Regions from separate parts of the Nocardioides ochotonae genome, predicted to be linked through region 2. Evidence: predicted binding sites of a transcription regulator. Region 2 holds the regulator's gene; each other region holds the start of a gene.

Region 1 (5,835 bases), 1.1 Mb from region 2:
TCTTCGGACCCGACGAGACGGCCTCCAACCGGCTCGACGCCGTCTACGAGGTCACCGACAAGGTCTTCGCCGGCGAGATCCTCGAGACCGACGAGCACCTCGCCCCGCACGGACGGGTGGTCGAGCTGCTCTCCGAGCACACCTGCCAGGGCTGGCTCGAGGGCTACCTGCTCACCGGTCGCCACGGCCTGTTCAGCTGCTACGAGGCGTTCATCCACCTCGTCGACTCGATGCTCAACCAGCACGCGAAGTGGCTCAAGACCACCCGGACGATGTCCTGGCGCCCGCCGATCTCCTCGCTCAACTACCTGCTCACCTCGCACGTGTGGCGCCAGGACCACAACGGCTTCTCCCACCAGGACCCCGGCTTCATCGACCACGTCGTGAACAAGAAGGCCGAGGTCGTGCGGGTCTACCTGCCGCCGGACACCAACACCCTGCTCTCCACGATGCGGCACTGCCTCGAGACCACCCACTACGTCAACGTCGTGGTCGCGGGCAAGCAGCCGACCTTCGACTGGCTCGACGCCGACGCCGCGGACCTGCACTGCGCGCGGGGGCTGGGCATCTGGGACTGGGCCTCCAGCGACGACGGCGACCCCGACGTGGTGATCGCGTGCGCCGGCGACGTACCGACCGTGGAGGCGCTCGCGGCGACCTCGATCCTGCGCGAGTACCTGCCCGAGCTGAAGGTCCGCTTCGTCAATGTCGTGGACCTGATGCGCCTGCAGGACGACACCGAGCACCCGCACGGGCTCTCGGCGCGCGACTTCGACACCGTCTTCACCGCCGACAAGCCGGTGGTCTTCGCCTACCACGGCTACCCGTGGCTGATCCACCGGCTGACCTACCGCCGCACCAACCACGCCAACCTGCACGTCCGCGGCTACAAGGAGGAGGGCACGACCACCACGCCCTTCGACATGGTGATGATGAACGACCTCGACCGCTTCCACCTGGTCATGGACGTCATCGACCGGGTGCCCTCGCTCGGACAGCGCGCCGCCGCCCTGCGCCAGCGGATGGTCGACACCCGCCGCCGGGCGCACCAGTGGACGCGTGAGTACGGCGAGGACCTGCCGGAGGTCCGTGACTGGTCCTGGACCCCCGGCGCCACCCCCGCCCGCGGCGCCTCACCCTCCACCACCGCCCGCCCCTCGGTCTCGTCCGAGCAGCGCTGAGGCCCGCTGTCGTCGGTCGAGCTTGTCGAGACCCACGCAGCGGTGTGGCCCCGCCGGCAAGGTGTCGGCGGGGTCCGGGGCGGTCGATCTACTCGTCCGGCGGGTGCGCGGTGACGAGGCGGGTGGTGCCTTGGTCCTTCACGAGGTGAAGTCCGTGCGGTGATCGCCAGAGGTAGGTCGCGGCGTCGGTCTTGTCGTAGGTCCACGCGGTGTGGGTCTTGGCGCGATGGTGTCGGCGGCACAGCGGCGCAAGGTTGCAGGAGCACGTCGGGCCATCGGTCCCGTGGGCGACGACGTGGTCGGTGTCGCAGCGGCGGGCCGGGCGTTCGCACCACGGGAACGCACACATCGGCTGGACCAGACGGGTCTGGTCGACGAGGCGGTCGGGGATGGCGTAGGCGTCGGTGTGGTGGTGGGCCTCGAGGTCGATGACCGGCTTGATGACCACCAGGGCGTCGCTGCTGCACCAGTCGCGGACCTGCTCGGTCGACACGATGGACCGGGTCTCCTCGACGTGCGCGATGCCCGCCTCGTTGCGAGTGATCGCGGCGTGGGACAGATGGACGTGGATGACGACCTGGCGCGGCTTCACCACCGAGGCAGCGTCTACGCCGGCGCTGCCGGCCTCGGCGCGCAGGTCGAGGGCCAGCTGGCGTCGGGCGAGCTCCCCGGCGGCCATCGAGCGGCGCACGTCGAGGGGCTCGGTCGACCCGAGAGTCGCGAGCTCCTCGGCGCCCTGCCGGATCGCGGTGTCGAGGTCGATCGCGTCGGCGAGGTCGAGGACACCCTCGACGTGGACGGTCCCGTCGTGGCTGGCTTCGCGCGTGTGGACGTCGAAGCGGCGCGACTCGGCGGCAGCGAGTCGGTCCTCCTCCGCACCCTCGGGGTCGAACGCGACGCGGGCCTGGTCGACGAGCCGCTCGATCCCGGCCCAGCTGATCTTTCCGACGAAGGCGGCGAGCTGGCGGTCCACGAACTCGGCACCGTCCATCGGCAGAGCGGTCGTCAGCTGCGCGAGTCGCCGGGCCTTCCACAGCGGGACCCTGCCGGCGCGGACCAACTGCCAGGTGCGCTTCAACCGGTGGGCCAGCTCGAGCGCGTCACCGACCAGCGAGCGGGCCGAGTCGGTGGACATGCCGAGCGCGGCGCCGAACTCCATCGGCGCGAACTCCGCCACCAGCGGCGCCCCCTCACCGGCCAGCGGGACGGCCACCTCCCCGAACACCAGCCCGGTCGTCGGCGCCACCTCGGCGACCGACTCCTCCGGGTGCATCGACGCCCACACCAGGGCCGCCTCCAGGACGTCGATCTCCGCCCGCTGGGCCGCCGCCCGACGGGCCTGCGCGAACGCCAGCACAGCAGCTGGGGAGTCGCAGTCGGGGAGCTCGGGGTCGGCCATGCCTCATCCTACTCGAACGCACGTTCGACGACAAGAGTCTTTCCACCACGGTCTCGATGTCATGTCTCAAGACATCGGTGACGGTTCTGTGTCAGGACATCGGTGACACAACTGGGGTGCTTGGTGGTGACACTTCTGGCTCTCTGGTGGGGTGCCTTCCGCCAATGAGCCTGTCGATCCTCGTGTCCGTCTCGCGATCGTCCAGTGGCCTGAGGATCCGCCACGAGGCGCGGTGACCACGTTCTGCGAAGAGCATCCCGATCTCACGTAAGACGTTCTACGCGATCCGTGCCCGGTCGCGACGGTTCGTCTACCCGGCCCCGAACGCGTGCTGGCAGCTCGACGCCACCGAGTACGTCCTGACCCGTGGGCGCAAGTGCGTGATCTTCCAGCTCATCGATGACCACTCCCGCTACGCGGCGGCGTCCCATGTCGCCTGGGGCGAGAGGGCTTGTCGGTGATCGGCTCGACACTCAGAGCCATGACGTGGTCCACCAGCTGGCCCAGCTGCAGGCCAAGGTCGACGCGTTCGACGAGGTCTACAACACCCAGGGACCTCGGAGCTCGACGGCGGGCAGTGGGGCGCCCGCTCGGTGCCCGCCCACTGAGCGGGGCGCCAGCGCACCCACGAAGGCACCGAGGACCGACCCCTTGGCCGCGCTCGAGGTGGTCCGGTGGCGCAGGTGCCCGATCCGGGGTTCGTGCGAGCCGAGCATCCAGGTCACCGTCACCGTCACCGCGTCGAGGACGCTCAGTCCGCCAACGCCTCGACGACCTGCCGGGCGATCGAGAGCTCCTCGCGGGTGGGGACGACCAGCACCGTCACCTCGGAGTCGTCGGCGGAGATGCGGGCGGGGCCACGGGCCGTGCCGTTGTGGACGGGATCGACGATGATCCCGAGCCGTTCGAGGCCGGCGAGGACGTCGGCGCGCAGGCGGGGGACGTGCTCGCCGGCGCCCGCGGTGAAGGTGATGACGTCGGCGCCGCCGAGCACGGCGAGGTAGGCGCCGAGGTACTTGCGCAGCCGGTGGCAGTAGACGGCGTACGCGGTCGTGGCAGCCTCGTCACCGGCGTCGCGGGCCGCCTGGAGGTCGCGGAAGTCCTGGAGTCCGCACAGTCCGCGGAGGCCGGAGCGGTGGTGCAGCAGGTCGTCGAGCTGATCGACGTCGAGGCCGCCGACGCGCAGCAGGTGCAGCAGCACGCCGGGGTCGAGGTCGCCGCCGCGGGTGCCCATCACCAGTCCTTCGAGCGGGGTCAGGCCCATCGAGGTCTCGACCGGGCGCCCGCCCTGGATCGCGGTGGCCGAGGCGCCGTTGCCGAGGTGGAGGACGATCTGGTCGAGCTCGGCGAGCGGGCGGCCGAGGAACGCCGCGACCTCGGCGGCGACGTAGTGGTGGCTGATGCCGTGCGCGCCGTAGCGCCGGATGCCGTGGCGCTCCGCGAGCGTGCGGTCCACGGCGTACGTCGCGGCCTCGACCGGCAGGTCGGCGAAGAACGCGGTGTCGAAGACCGCGACCTGCGGCAGGTCCGGGTAGACCTCTCGCGCGTGGCGCACGCCCTCGATCGCCGGCGGGTTGTGCAGCGGGGCCAGCGGCACGAGCTCCTCGAGGCCGGCCAGGACGGCGTCGTCGACCAGCGTCGGCACCACGAAGCGGGAGCCGCCGTGGACCACCCGGTGCCCGACCGCCGCGAGCGCGTCGGCGCCGAGGCCGGCGTCCGCCAACTCCGCGCTGACGCGGAGCAGGGCGGCGGCGAAGTCGTCGTGGTGCAGCCGCTCGAGGTGGCCGCCGAGCAGCGACTCGCCGGTGCCGGGACGCAGCACCTGGTACTTCAGCGAGGAGGAGCCGGCGTTGAGGACGAGCACGGGCCGATCGGACATGCCGGACTCCCTTCCGAGGTCCTTGCACGGTAGCCGTGGGCACCGACGCTGTCGCGCATGTGCGTGACGCGGCCGGGTACCGCGTCCGGCAACCGTGAGCGAGTCGGGGGTGCCAGATGGCCGGGAACATCAAGAACCAGAAGCAGTACGAGGCCCTCAAGGACAAGGGCATGTCGAAGGAGCGGGCCGCGAGGATCGCGGACGCCAAGGACTCCTCGAAGCACGGCGGTGAGCAGTCCGGCAAGGGCCGCAACGCCACGCAGGGCGGCACGACCGCGCAGAAGAAGGAGGCCGGCCGCAAGGGCGGCAAGGCCAGCCACTGACCATGACCCTGTTCGGCCTGATCCTGACGATCCTCCTCACCGCCGGTGTCGTGGCGGCGATCCTGCTCTTCGAGCGCAGCCGCGCCGAGGGCATCCGCCGCGACCTCGCCGAGGATGCCCGCCGCGACCGCGAGGAGCGCGAACGCCGGGAGCGCTGACCCACTCGTCCCTGAAGTCTTTACCTTCGGGTTCACCGCCCACGCTTCTCCTCGAACGTGCGTTCGAGTAGGATGAGGCATGGTCGACCCCGAGCTCCCCGACTGCGACACTCCAGCCGCCGTGCTGGCGTTCGCGCAGTGCCGACGGGCTGCGGTCCAGCGCGCGGAGTTCGACGTCCTGGACGCGGCGTTGGCGTGGGCGGCGATGCACCCGGCCGAGTCGGTCTCGGACGCGGCATCGACAGACGGCTGGATCTTCGCCGAGGTGGCGGTGCCGCTCGGTGGCGAGGGCACCCCGCTGGTGGCGGAGTTCGCGCCGATGGAGCTGGGTGCCGCGCTCGGGATGTCGACGGATTCCGCGCGGGCGCTGGTCGGATCCGCGCTCGAGCTGGCGCACCGGCTCCCGCGCACGTGGAAGATGATGCGGGCCGGTGTGGTGCCGGTCTGGAAGGGACGTCGGCTCGCGCAGTTGACCCTCGCTCTTCCGCCCGAGGGTGCCGACTTCGTCGACCGTCAGCTCGCTGCGGTCGTCGGCAAGGTCGGCTGGGCAGAGATCGAGCGGCTCGTCGACCACGCCCGGGCGACGTTCGATCCCGAAGGTGCGGAGAAGCGGCGCCGTCAGGCCGCGGACGGGCGCCGGTTCGAGGTCCGGACCCGTGACGTGACCCACGACGGCACCGCGTGGGTGGAAGGCGTCCTCGACCTCGCCGACGCCCTCGACCTGGATGCCGCGATCCGCCACGGCGCGGAGGAGCTCGCCGCCCTCGGCTCGACCGAGTCGTTGGACGTGCGGCGCTCGATGGCGGCCGGTGAGCTCGCCCGACGCCAGCTCGCGTTCGACCTGCGGGCAGAGACTGGCGAGGGTGCCGCGTCGGTGGTGAAGCCTCGCCAGGTC
Region 2 (5,835 bases):
GGTCGTCTCCGCCAAGACCGGCGAGGGCATCGCGAAGGCGCTCGCGGTGATCGAGAGCGAGCTGCCGCGTCCCGACGTGGAGTTCCGGGTGCTGCTGCCCTACGAGCGCGGCGACCTGGTCAACCGGATCCATCAGCAGGGCGAGATCGAGTCCCTGGAGCACACCCCCGAGGGCACGCTGGTCAGCGGCCGCGCCAACGCCGACCTCGCCGGCGAGCTCGAGGAGTACGCCGTCGCGGCTCCCGCCTGACGGGCTCGGCGCGCCCCGGTCACGCACCGGGGCGTGCTGGGTCGGGGGAGGATCGGTCACGGCGTCCTCGTGCCGACGCGAAAAGGGGTGCCGGGGACGCCGCGTTGTCCGACAATGGTGTGGTGCGACGTCGCGGGGCCGGGTCCCCTCCAGCTGGTGGGTCGGTCGCGCCGACGCCCGAACGGTTGCCCCGACGGTCGCCTTGGCGGCGTCGCCGGGTGGCGGCGGTGCTCGCCGCCCTCATCGTCGGGGCCACCACGACGGTATGGGTGGCCGGACAGGCCATCGGTGACAACGTCGGGCGCTGCGAGCGCTTCGCCGCCGCCGCCACCGACCGCGCGGGCATCGTCACCGGCGAGGGACGCCAGGTCCTCGTGATCGGCGACTCCTACGCCGCCGGACTGCTGCTCGAGGACCCGGCGACGGCGTGGCCCGATCGCCTCGAGGGGCGGGTACGGGTGGCGGGGTTCTCCGGCTCCGGCTTCAGCCGGGAGGCGAGCGGGTGCGGGGACGTCTCCTTCGCGACCCGCGCCGCGGCTGCGCTGCGCGCGCACCCGGGTGCGGAGGTCGTCGTGGTCGAGGGCGGCCTCAACGACCACGACCAGGGCGACGTCGAGATCGTCGCCGGGTTCAGGCGCCTGACCGAGGCGGTCGGCGCGCGCCCGCTCGTGGTGGTCGGCCCGCCGCCCGCCCCGACACGTGCCGAGCAGGCCGGGCTCGTGGACGCGCTGCTGGCCCGGCTGGCCGCCCGGCACGGCGCGACGTACGTCTCGACGGCCGGGCTCGCGCTGCCCTACCTTCCCGACGGGCTGCACCTCACGCCCGAGGGGCACACGGCGTTCGGCGAGCAGGTCGCGGCGGTGCTCACACGGTTGTGAGGACGCCGTCGGCGCCGTCGGTGGCCGCGGTTAGGGTTCTCCGGTGTCCTCCACTGTCGAGCAGACCTCCGTCCGCGACGTCCTCGCGACGGCCGTGCGTGCGCTCGGCGGCAGCGAGCGCGCCGGACAGGTGCAGATGGCCGAGGCGGTCGGTCGGGCGATGGAGGACGAGCAGCACCTGCTCGTCCAGGCCGGCACCGGCACCGGCAAGTCGCTGGCCTACCTCGTGCCCAGCCTGCTGCACCGCGAGCGGGTCGTCGTCGCCACCGCGACGCTGGCGCTGCAGCACCAGCTCGTCGAGCGCGACATCCCCCGCCTGACCACCGCGCTGAAGGGGCAGCCGGGCGTCGACACGTCGTACGCCGTGCTGAAGGGCCGCTCCAACTACGCCTGTCTCCACCGGGTCCGTGAGGGCGTGCCGGACGACCAGGGTGCGCTGGTGCAGCTGCCCGAGGGCTCCATGGGCGCCAAGGTGCTCGAACTGCGCGCCTGGGCCGACAAGGAGGCCGAGGACGGCGGCAGCGGCGAGCGCGACAACGCCCCGCGCCACACCGACAAGGAGTGGCGCCAGGTCAGCGTCAGCCACCGCGAGTGCCTCGGCGCCGCCAAGTGCCCCTTCGGTCAGGAGTGCTTCGCCGAGCTGGCCAAGGAGAAGGCCCAGAAGTCCCACCTGATCATCACCAACCACTCGCTGCTGGCGATCGACGCGGTCGAGGGCGTCCCGATGATCCCCGACTACAACGTCGTGGTGATCGACGAGGCCCACGAGCTGACCCAGCGGGTCACCCAGGCCGCCACCGACGAGCTGTGGGCCGCCGAGGTGGAGCGGGCCGCCCGGCGCGCCCAGCGCTACGTCGACGGCAGCGAGGCCGACGACCTCTCCGACGCCGCCGACGCACTGCGCGCCGCGATGGGCGAGGCCCGCCCGGGGCGCCTCGAGCAGCTCCCGGTCGACCTCGGGGACGCGCTCGTGCTGGTCCGTGACAGCGCCCGCGCCGCGATCTCGGCGTTCCCCAAGGACAAGGACCGCGACGGGGAGGCCGACGCCGGCCGCACCCAGGCCCGCGGCACGCTCCAGGAGGTCTTCACGACCGCGGAGCGGATGGCCGCGGAGCTCGACTCCGACGTCCTGTGGATGACCGAGGGCTCCGAGCGGATGCCCCCGCGGCTGTGTGTGGCGCCGCTGCAGGTCTGGGGCCAGATGCGCGACAAGCTGCTCAACGAGAAGACCGTCGTGTTCACCTCGGCCACCCTGATGCTCGGAGGCGACTTCAGCTCGGTCGCGACCAGCGTCGGGCTCAAGCCGTCCGAGCGGATCATCGACGGCTCGCCGACCGCGGCCGCACCGGGGGAGGGCCAGCCCTGGCGGGGCCTCGACGTCGGGTCGCCGTTCGACTACGGCCAGCAGGGCATCCTCTACGTCGCGCGTCACCTCCCGCCGCCGGGACGCGACGGGCTGGTCAAGGCCCAGCTCGACGAGATCGTGGAGCTGATCGACGCCGCCGACGGGCGCGCGCTGGGCCTGTTCTCCTCGCGCCGCGCGGCCGAGGCGGCGGCCGAGGAGGTCCGCAAGCGGCTTCCGCACCTGACGACGCTCGCGCAGGGCGACGCCCAGCTGCCCGAGCTGGCCAAGCAGTTCGTCGCCGACCCGCACACCTGCCTGTTCGGCACGCTGACGCTCTGGCAGGGCCTCGACGTACCCGGCGAGACCTGCCAGCTGGTGCTGATCGACCGGATCCCGTTCCCGCGCCCCGACGACCCGCTGATGTCGGCGCGGCAGAAGGCGGCCGACAAGGCCGGCGGCAACGGGTTCATGCAGGTCGCCGCCACCCATGCCGCGCTGCTGATGGCCCAGGGCGCCGGTCGGTTGATCCGCACGACCTCCGACCGCGGCGTGGTCGCGGTCCTCGACCCGAGGCTGGCGACCGCGCGCTACGGCGGCTTCCTCAAGGCCAGCCTGCCCTCGATGTGGACGACCACCGACCCGGGGATCGTGCGCCAGGCGCTGGCCCGGCTCGCGGGCAAGCCCTCCGCCTGAGCCGCTCCGCCGGCCGGCATCGCGCCGCGTGCGCGACGAGCGAGGACCTCGCAACGGCGACGGGGCTGGCGCGGGGTGAGCGTGTCACCCCGCGCCAGCCCCGGTCAGAGCCGCGCTGCGTCGATCCGTGCCGGGATCAGACCCGGCGCAGGACCGCGGTGACCTTGCCCAGGATCGATGCGTGGGTGCCGTCGATGGGCTCGTAGGCGTCGTTGTGGGGGAGCAGCCAGACCTTGCCGTCCTTGCGCTGGAAGGTCTTCACCGTGGCCTCGCCGTCGATGAGCGCGGCCACCATGTCGCCGTTGTTGGCGGTCTGCTGCTGGCGGATCACCACGTAGTCGCCGTTGCAGACGGCGGCGTCGATCATCGAGTCGCCGGAGACCTCGAGGAGGAACAGCTGCCCGTCGCCGACCAGCTGGCGCGGCAGCGGGAAGACGTCCTCGACCCGCTCCTCGGCCAGGATCGGCCCACCCGCGGCGATCCGACCCACGACGGGCACGTACGACGGGGCCGGCACGCTGTCGCCGATGCCGGTCTCGTCGATCGAGGATCCCTCGCCCGAGGACATCGCCTTGCGTGCGGCCATCACCTCGGGCAGGAACACCTCGAGGGCGCGCGGGCGGTGCGGGTCGCGCTTGATGAAGCCCTTCTGCTCGAGGACCTTCAGCTGGTGCGCGACGCTCGAGGAGCTGGTCAGGCCGACCGCCTGCCCGATCTCGCGCATGCTCGGCGGGTAGCCGCGCTTCTCGATGCAGTCGGTGATGTGGGTCAGGACCCGCACCTGGCGCGGGGTGAGCCCGGTCGCGTCGGCGGGACCGTCGGGGAGCTCAGCGACCCCGTCGCTCTTCTTCTTGGCCATCTGTGCCTTCCCTCGGGTCGTGGTCCGGGTTGTCGGTGCCCGCTCGCCCGGTAGTCGTCCCCGGGTCGGTGGCGTGAGGCCACCGTAGCGACTCCCACCCCCAGAGTTCAAACATCTGTTCGAAGGGCGTGTCGCGGGCCGGTCGCGGACCTCGACCCTCGAGGTGCCTCGAACATTTGTTCGCTCAGGTGCTTGCGTTCCTCGAACACCTGATCTAACGTCGTACACATGTTCGATCGAACGTCTGGTCGAACCGCTGATCTGGTCCTGTTCCGGCGGGACTGTCGGTGGCGGGCGTTAGACATCCTCTGACGCCGCGATCCGCGGCCGACGCACTTTCCTGCACTTCCCGGCACTTCCCCAGGAGCCATCATGAGCACGCTGCACCCCGCAATCGCGATCGCCCCCGCTCGCCCGACGAGCGGTCAGTCGGTGCGACTCACCCGCCGAGGTCGCGCGGTGATCTTCGGGTTCTGCGTCGCGGTGCTGCTCGCCGTGGGGTTCGCCCTCGCCGGCGGCTCGATGGCCACGGCGGAGAAGGGTCAGGCGGAGCCCACGGAGGTCATCACGGTCGGCACTGGCCAGACCCTGTGGGAGATCGCCTCGGAGATCAGTGACGACGGCGACGTGCGTGAGGCGATGCGTCACATCGAGCGGCTCAACGCCCTCGAGTCCCCGATGCTCATCGCCGGTCAGCGCCTGGCGGTGCCCACCAGCTGACGCCACATCCAGACATCGCCGGTCGCCTCGACCCCGACCGGCGAGCAGGGGAAGAGCGGGGGGCGGGACCATGAGGTCCCGCCCCCTGTTTCATGTGCGGAGGCGTCCGATCCCCGGTGCCCGGTGGTCAGGGCTGGGTGCTCAGCGCGCCGCGCGCCGTCCGCCCGGGGCGGTGGCCCGTGGGGCGGCGGTGTGCTCCGGTTGAGCGGGGTGCGGCGCCGGGAGGGCGGAGTCGGGCGTGTTCGGGTCGGAGGTGATGCCGAGCTCGCGCAGTAGGCGGGCGATGAGCATGAGCGCGACGAACAGGCACGCCACGGCGCCCATCGAGGCGAGGGCCAGGAGCCACCAGCCCTCGGTGTCGCCGCCGCGGGCGCTGGCGCCGAAGTCGATCGCGGCGTAGACCAGATAGCCCCAGGCGACCACCGCCAGGGTGACGCACCCGGCCAGGCCGAGCAGGCGTGGTCGCCAGGTCGGCGCCTTCTTGGTGCCCCGCCTCGAACCTGCCCGCTTGCCCTTGCTTGCCACGCCGTCATTGTCGCTGATGACGGACCTCGGCGCGCGGCGACCCGCATGTTCGCGCGGGGGCTTTCCTGCCAGCCCCGACCCGGCGGCGTCGGTGCCGAGTGCGGTGCGACAGGGCTCTGACCTGCGGTTACGGAGCGGTCCGTACCGGGAGGGGAAAACGGGCGTCGCGGGCTTGCAGACGGTCGGTGGCACGCGTACGGTTACCCCTACATCTAGTACTTACAGCGCTGTAGTTATCCACATCTAGTGCACAGCCCAGCGGTGGAAGACTCACAGATGTGAGCGAGTTCTACACAGAAGAACCCCTGTTATCCACACCCTGAGGCACCTCGCCCCGGGCCGTCGTGGCGCGCCTGAGAGGAGCCCCGGATGCACTGTCCCTATTGCCGGAACACCGACACCCGGGTGATCGACTCCCGGGTCGCCGACGACGGGGGTTCCATCCGGCGTCGCCGCACCTGCGGCTCCTGCGCCAAGCGCTTCTCCACCGTCGAGCTCATGCAGCTGATGGTGCTCAAGCGCTCCGGTGCCAGCGAGCCGTTCACGCGGGACAAGGCGGTGTCCG
Region 3 (5,835 bases), 1.2 Mb from region 2:
CTCGATCCTCGCGGGCGGTGTCAAGCCCTCGACGCGTTGCCGGCGTCGCGGTCCGGCGCGCGGTCAGTGCGCGAGGCCGCCCCGGCGGTCGACGAGCGGCGGCTCGCTCGACCACGGGAAGTTGATCCACTTCTCGGTGCGACGCCAGGTGTAGTCCGGCTTCACGACCGACCACGGCTTCTCGTAGATGACGGCGGTGCGCGCCTCCGCGACGTGGTCACCGCAGAACTCGCGGACCACCTGGAGGGTGCGACCGCTGTCGGCGACGTCGTCGGCGACGAGCACCTTCAGCCCGGACAGGTCCACGGCCGCCGGGGTCGGCGGCAGCATCATCGGCACGTCGAGGCGCTGGTCGACGCCGGTGTAGAACTCCACGTTGACCGCAGAGAGGTTCTTCACGTCCAGGGCGTAGCCCAGGCCCATGCCGAGGCCGAGCCCGCCGCGGGCGATCGCCAGCACCAGGTCGGGCTGGTAACCGGAGTCGACCACCTGCTGGGCCAGCTCGCGCACGGCCACACCGAACAGCTCATAGGTCAGGATCTCGCGCTCATCGTCGGCCACCCTCGCATTGTGCACCGCCGTGGACCGCGGGGTCCGAGGGAGCCTGGTCTCAGTCCAGGTCGATGTCGGGCTCGTCACGGCCCGCGTCGGCCAGTTCCTCGCGCACCACGGAGAACGCCAGGCCCGAGGAGTAGCCCTTGCGGGCCAGCATCCCGACCAGGCGCCGGGTGGCGGTCTGGTCGTCGACCCGGGACAGGGAGCGGAGCTTCTTGCGCACCAGTCGGCGCGCCGCCTCCTCCTCGTCGGCCGGGTCGATCTCGTCGAGGGCGTCGCGGGCGACCTCGTCGTCGATCCCCTTGCGACGCAGCTCCTGGGCCAGCGCCCGGCGGGCCAGGCCCTTGCCGGGCTGCCGACTGGCGATCCAGGCCCGCGCGAACGCCTCGTCGTCGACCAGCCCGACCTCCTCGAAGCGATCGAGCAGCGCGGTGGCGATCTCGGGCGGGACGTCCTTGCCCGCGAGCTTGTCGGCGAGCTCCTTGCGGCTGCGCGCCTGCCCGGTCAGCTGGTCGAGCAGGATCTTGCGCGCGACGGCTTCCGGATCGGCGGGCGGCCCGAGCGCGGCGACGTCGTCGGGGGGCGGCGTCCGGCGCGTGCGCCGGCCGCCCGTCGTACGACGGGTGCCGCGAGCGCTGCTGCGCCGGCCGCTCGGACGCTCCTGCCCGGTGCCATCGGGGGTGTCGCCCGGGGTGTCGTCCGGGCCGTCGGCCGGTGCCGACGGCGGAGCGGAGGCGCGTTGGGTCCACGCATCCACACCCGCCGAGACGTCACCGAGCCACGACGGCGGCGGCCGGTCCTCCCTCACGTGGAGCTCCCTCAGAAGTCGTCGACGCCGATCGGCTCGGCCGTCGCGACGGCGTCGGTCTCGACGCTCGGGATCACGCCGAGCTTCTCGAGGATGCGCTTCTCGAGCTCGTTGGCCAGGTCGGGGTTGTCCTGGAGGAACTTGCGGGAGTTCTCCTTGCCCTGGCCGAGCTGGTCGCCGTCGTAGGTGTACCAGGCGCCGGCCTTGCGGACCAGGCCCGCCTCGACGCCGACGTCGATGAGGCCGCCCTCGCGGCTGATGCCCTTGCCGTACATGATGTCGAACTCGGCCTGCTTGAACGGCGGGGCGACCTTGTTCTTGACCACCTTGACGCGGGTGCGGTTGCCGACCATGTCGGTGCCGTTCTTCAGCGTCTCGATGCGGCGCACGTCGAGGCGCACCGAGGAGTAGAACTTCAGCGCGCGACCACCGGTGGTGGTCTCGGGCGAACCGAACATCACGCCGATCTTCTCGCGCAGCTGGTTGATGAAGATGGCGGTGGTGCCGGAGTTGTTGAGCGCACCGGTCATCTTGCGCAGCGCCTGGGACATCAGGCGCGCCTGCAGACCGACGTGGCTGTCACCCATCTCGCCCTCGATCTCGGCGCGCGGCACGAGCGCGGCCACCGAGTCGATGACGATGAGGGAGAGCGCGCCCGAGCGGACCAGCATGTCGGCGATCTCCAGGGCCTGCTCACCGGAGTCGGGCTGGGAGACCAGCAGCGCGTCGGTGTCGACACCGAGCGCCTTGGCGTAGTCGGGGTCGAGGGCGTGCTCGGCGTCGATGAAGGCGACGATCCCGCCCGCGGCCTGGGCGCTGGCCACGGCGTGCAGCGCGACGGTGGTCTTACCCGACGACTCCGGGCCGTAGATCTCGACCACGCGGCCACGCGGCAGGCCACCGAGGCCGAGGGCGACGTCGAGGGCGATCGACCCGGTGGGGATCACCTCGAGCGGCGCGCGCGTCTCATCGCCCAGGCGCATGACCGAGCCCTTGCCGAAGGACTTCTCGATATTGGCGAGCGCGGCATCCAAGGCCTTCTCGCGGTCTCCACCAGCCATGTCAATCCCCATCTGTTCGTCGGTGTGTCAGGTACGTCTGCGACGCTAGAGCGAGCCACCGACAAAGCCTGATCAGCTCGTCGCGACTGTGGACGACCTCGCCCGGCGTCGTACCTGTGCACACACCATAGCCCGAACATCTGTTCGACATGGCCTCGGCGCGCCGCGTGTCGCGCGCGCCGTCGTCAGACGGGTGTGACGCTCAGCGCTCGCGGGCGGGGAGCTCGAGCGCCTGCCACACCGCTGCCCACACCTGCTTGGGCGACTCGCCGGCGGCGAGCGCCTCGCTGGCCGTGCGTCCGCCGAGCTCGGCCATCACGAACTGGTCGGCCCACACCCGGCAGTACCCGGCTCCCAGGGCCTGCTCCATGCGTGCCCAGAACTCCGTGTGCCTCATGGGCCACACCGTAGAACAGGCCCCGGGACCTCCCCCAGCCCCGGGTGGCCGGATCAGGGCAGGAGCAGCCGGTCCAGGCGGCGGCGTACGACGAGGAGCCCGGCCACGCCCATCACCAGCAGGTAGACGACCGAGATCGCGGAGGCGGAGGTCACGGAGCCGGTGACCAGCTCGCGGCAGAGCACGACCCCGCGGTAGAGCGGGGTGACCTCGACGAGCCAGCGGGCCCACGGGTCGAGCGCGGTGATCGGGAAGAAGGTCGCGGAGAACAAGAACAGCGGCAGCTGCACCAGGGTGATCTTCTCGAAGTCCTGCCAGGAGGTCAGGTAGGTCGTGAACGCCATGCACACCGCGCTGAAGGCGAAGCCGATCAGCAGCGCGGCCGGCAGCGCCAGCAGCGCCCACCACGAGTGCACCAGCCCCATGCCCGCCATCACGAGGAGGAACGCCGCGGAGTAGCTGGCCCCGCGCAGCTGGCCCCAGGCGATCTCGCCGCGCGCCACGTCGGCGGTGGTCAGCGGCGTGGCCAGCATCTGGTCGTAGAGCTTCTGGTAGCGCAGCTTGAAGAACACGTTGAACGTCGAGTCCATCAGCGCACCGTTCATCGCCGAGGCGGCGAGCATCGCCGGCGCGACGAACTCGGCGTACGGGATCGGCTCGCCGTTGAACTCGAAGGTGTCGATCAGCTGGCCCACGCCGATGCCGATGGAGAGCAGGTAGAGGAACGGCTCGAGGAAGCCGGTGAGGTAGAGCTTCCAGGCCTTCTTGTAGGTCAGGTAGTTGCGCAGGACCAGCAACCCGACGGCCTGCACCGCGCCGAGCGGTGCGGGCCCGGGACGCGCCCCGCCGCGGGTGGTCACGAGACCATCCGTCGGCGCAGGCCGGATACCGACCAGAACCAGCCCAGCACGCACAGCACGACCAGCACCAGCGCGTTGAGCGCCGCCAGCCACCAGGTCACGTGGTCGAGGGCGAACATGCGCGACAGGCTCACGCCCTGCCACAGCGGGGTCAGCCGGGCCACCCACGCGCCGACCTCGCCGAGGTTGGCGACCGGGAAGAACGCGCCGGAGAACAGGAACAGCGGGAAGACGCCGAGCCGGAACATCACTCCGAAGCCCTCCTCGGAGCGCAGCCGCGCGCTCACGCCGTAGACCAGCGTCGCGAAGCACATGCCGACCAGCACCTGGGCGAGGAACGCCAGGACCGCGCCCCACCAGGTCGCGAACACCCCGAACGGCGCCATCACGAGGTTGTAGACCGCGCAGGTGGTGGCCAGGCGCACCGCGACGAAGCCGAGATGCGCGGCCACCACGTGGTGGACCTGCAGCGGGGTGGCGAGCATCGAGTCGTAGACCTTCTGCCACTTGATCATGCCCATCACCGGATAGGTGGTCTCGCTGACCGCCGTCTGCATCGCGTGGGCGGCGATCAGGCCGGGCACGACGAAGGCGAGGTAGGAGTCCGCGCCCTCGAGGGTGTCGGGGTCGCCCTGGATGAAGCCGCCGAGCACGACGCCCATCGCCACGACGTAGAGCAGCGGGGAGAGGAAGGAGGAGACGACCGAGCCCTTCCAGGTGCGGCGGACCACGACCAGCCAGTAGTCGACCTGGCGGCGTACGCCGTCGGCGAGGGTGAGTCCACCGCCCGCTGGGGCGACCGCGGTGTCCGCGGTGCCGGGCAGGTCGGTGCCGGGGGCGCTCATCAGTCCACCAGGGTGCGGCCGGTGAGCCGCAGGAAGACGTCCTCGAGGCTGGAGCGGCGCACCAGCGTGGCGACCGGGCGCAGGCCGCGCTCGTGGACCTTGGCGACCACCTCCTCGCCGTCCTCGCTGTAGACCAGCAGCCGGTCCGGGAGCACCTCGACGCGCTCGCCGAGGTCGGCGACCTTCTCGGCCAGCGCGTCGTGGGTCGCGCCCGCCTCCGCGACGCCGAAGCGCAGCTCGGCGACCTCGCGCGTGGAGTGGGCCCGGATCAGCGCGAGCGGGGAGTCCTCGGCGACGACCACGCCCTTGTCCATCACCACCAGCCGGTCGCACAGCTGCTCGGCCTCGTCCATGTAGTGCGTGGTGATCACCAGCGTCACCCCCGCCTGCTTGAGCCGGAAGAGCCGGTCCCACAGCGCGTGGCGGGCCTGCGGGTCCAGGCCGGTGGTCGGCTCGTCGAGCAGCAGCAGGTCCGGGCTGTTGACCAGCGAGCGCGCGATGGTGAGGCGGCGCTTCATGCCGCCGGACAGGTCCTCGACGAGCGCGTCGGCCTTGTCGGTGAGCTGCACGAACTCGAGCAGCTCCTCGACCCGGTCGCGCACCTCGGCCTTGGGCAACCCGAAGTAGCGGCCGTAGATGTAGAGGTTCTCGCGCACGTTGAGCTCGGTGTCGAGGGTGTCCTCCTGCGGACAGACCCCGAGGCGGGCGCGGATCGCCGGGCCATGGGTGGCGGGGTCGAGGCCGAGGATGCGCAGCTCTCCCCCGGTCACCGGCGACACCGCGGCGATCATCCGCATCGTGGAGGACTTCCCGGCGCCGTTGGGGCCGAGGAAGCCGAACGCCTCGCCCCGGCGCACGTCGACGTCCACGCCGCGCACCGCCTCGAAGTCGCCGAAGGACTTGCGCAGGCCTCGGGCACGGATCATCACGTCGGTCTCGGACACGATCAGCACTGTAGGCGTGACCTCCCCCACATGGCTCCTCCTGTCCCGTCCCGCCCCCGCTGCGGGCCGGGACCGCCAGAATGCGAGCGATGACCCCCACCGCGCTCGCCCTCGCGCTCACCGCCGCGCTCGTGCACGCGGTCTGGAACCAGGTGCTGGCCGGGTCCGCCAACCCCGCGGCCCGCTCGGCCGTCGGGATGATCGTGGCGTGCCTCGTGGCGGCGCCGCTCGCGCTGGTCGGGCTGCGGTGGGAGCCCGAGGTGTGGCCGCTGGCCGCGGCCTCGGTGGCGTGCGAGCTGGCCTACTTCGTCGCCCTCTCCACGGCGTACCGGGTGGCGCCGCTGGGGGTGGTCTACCCGGTCGCC

Evidence for each region. Region 2 encodes LexA, which represses DNA repair genes until DNA is damaged. Its sites were predicted from a motif close to TCGAACANNTGTTCGA; they were not measured.
Region 1: HBO46_RS12420 (HNH endonuclease signature motif containing protein) is a predicted target of LexA. The motif match lies at 2,593-2,608, and genes of this name have one in related genera.
Region 3: recA (recombinase RecA) is a predicted target of LexA. The motif match lies at 2,557-2,572, and genes of this name have one in related genera.

The regions. Positions count from the first base shown of each region.
Region 1 is NZ_CP061769.1:2,564,501-2,570,335, reverse strand. Features, by position in the region: gene HBO46_RS12425 (phosphoketolase family protein) at 1-1,181, shown strand, start outside; gene HBO46_RS12420 (HNH endonuclease signature motif containing protein) at 1,270-2,580, opposite strand; partial or broken gene HBO46_RS12415 (hypothetical protein) at 2,732-3,017, shown strand; gene HBO46_RS12410 (acetate/propionate family kinase) at 3,332-4,459, opposite strand; gene HBO46_RS12405 (DUF7218 family protein) at 4,576-4,782, shown strand; gene HBO46_RS12400 (hypothetical protein) at 4,785-4,940, shown strand; gene HBO46_RS12395 (HNH endonuclease signature motif containing protein) at 5,020-5,835, shown strand, end outside.
Region 2 is NZ_CP061769.1:3,636,333-3,642,167, reverse strand. Features, by position in the region: gene hflX (GTPase HflX) at 1-250, shown strand, start outside; gene HBO46_RS17485 (SGNH/GDSL hydrolase family protein) at 478-1,128, shown strand; gene HBO46_RS17480 (ATP-dependent DNA helicase) at 1,172-3,166, shown strand; gene lexA (transcriptional repressor LexA) at 3,303-4,025, opposite strand; gene HBO46_RS17470 (LysM peptidoglycan-binding domain-containing protein) at 4,398-4,745, shown strand; gene HBO46_RS17465 (hypothetical protein) at 4,887-5,270, opposite strand; gene nrdR (transcriptional regulator NrdR) at 5,640-5,835, shown strand, end outside.
Region 3 is NZ_CP061769.1:2,424,071-2,429,905, forward strand. Features, by position in the region: gene HBO46_RS11765 (phosphoribosyltransferase) at 64-561, opposite strand; gene HBO46_RS11770 (regulatory protein RecX) at 611-1,363, opposite strand; gene recA (recombinase RecA) at 1,375-2,436, opposite strand; gene HBO46_RS11780 (DUF3046 domain-containing protein) at 2,627-2,821, opposite strand; gene HBO46_RS11785 (ABC transporter permease) at 2,875-3,681, opposite strand; gene HBO46_RS11790 (ABC transporter permease) at 3,678-4,526, opposite strand; gene HBO46_RS11795 (ABC transporter ATP-binding protein) at 4,526-5,470, opposite strand; gene HBO46_RS11800 (EamA family transporter) at 5,560-5,835, shown strand, end outside.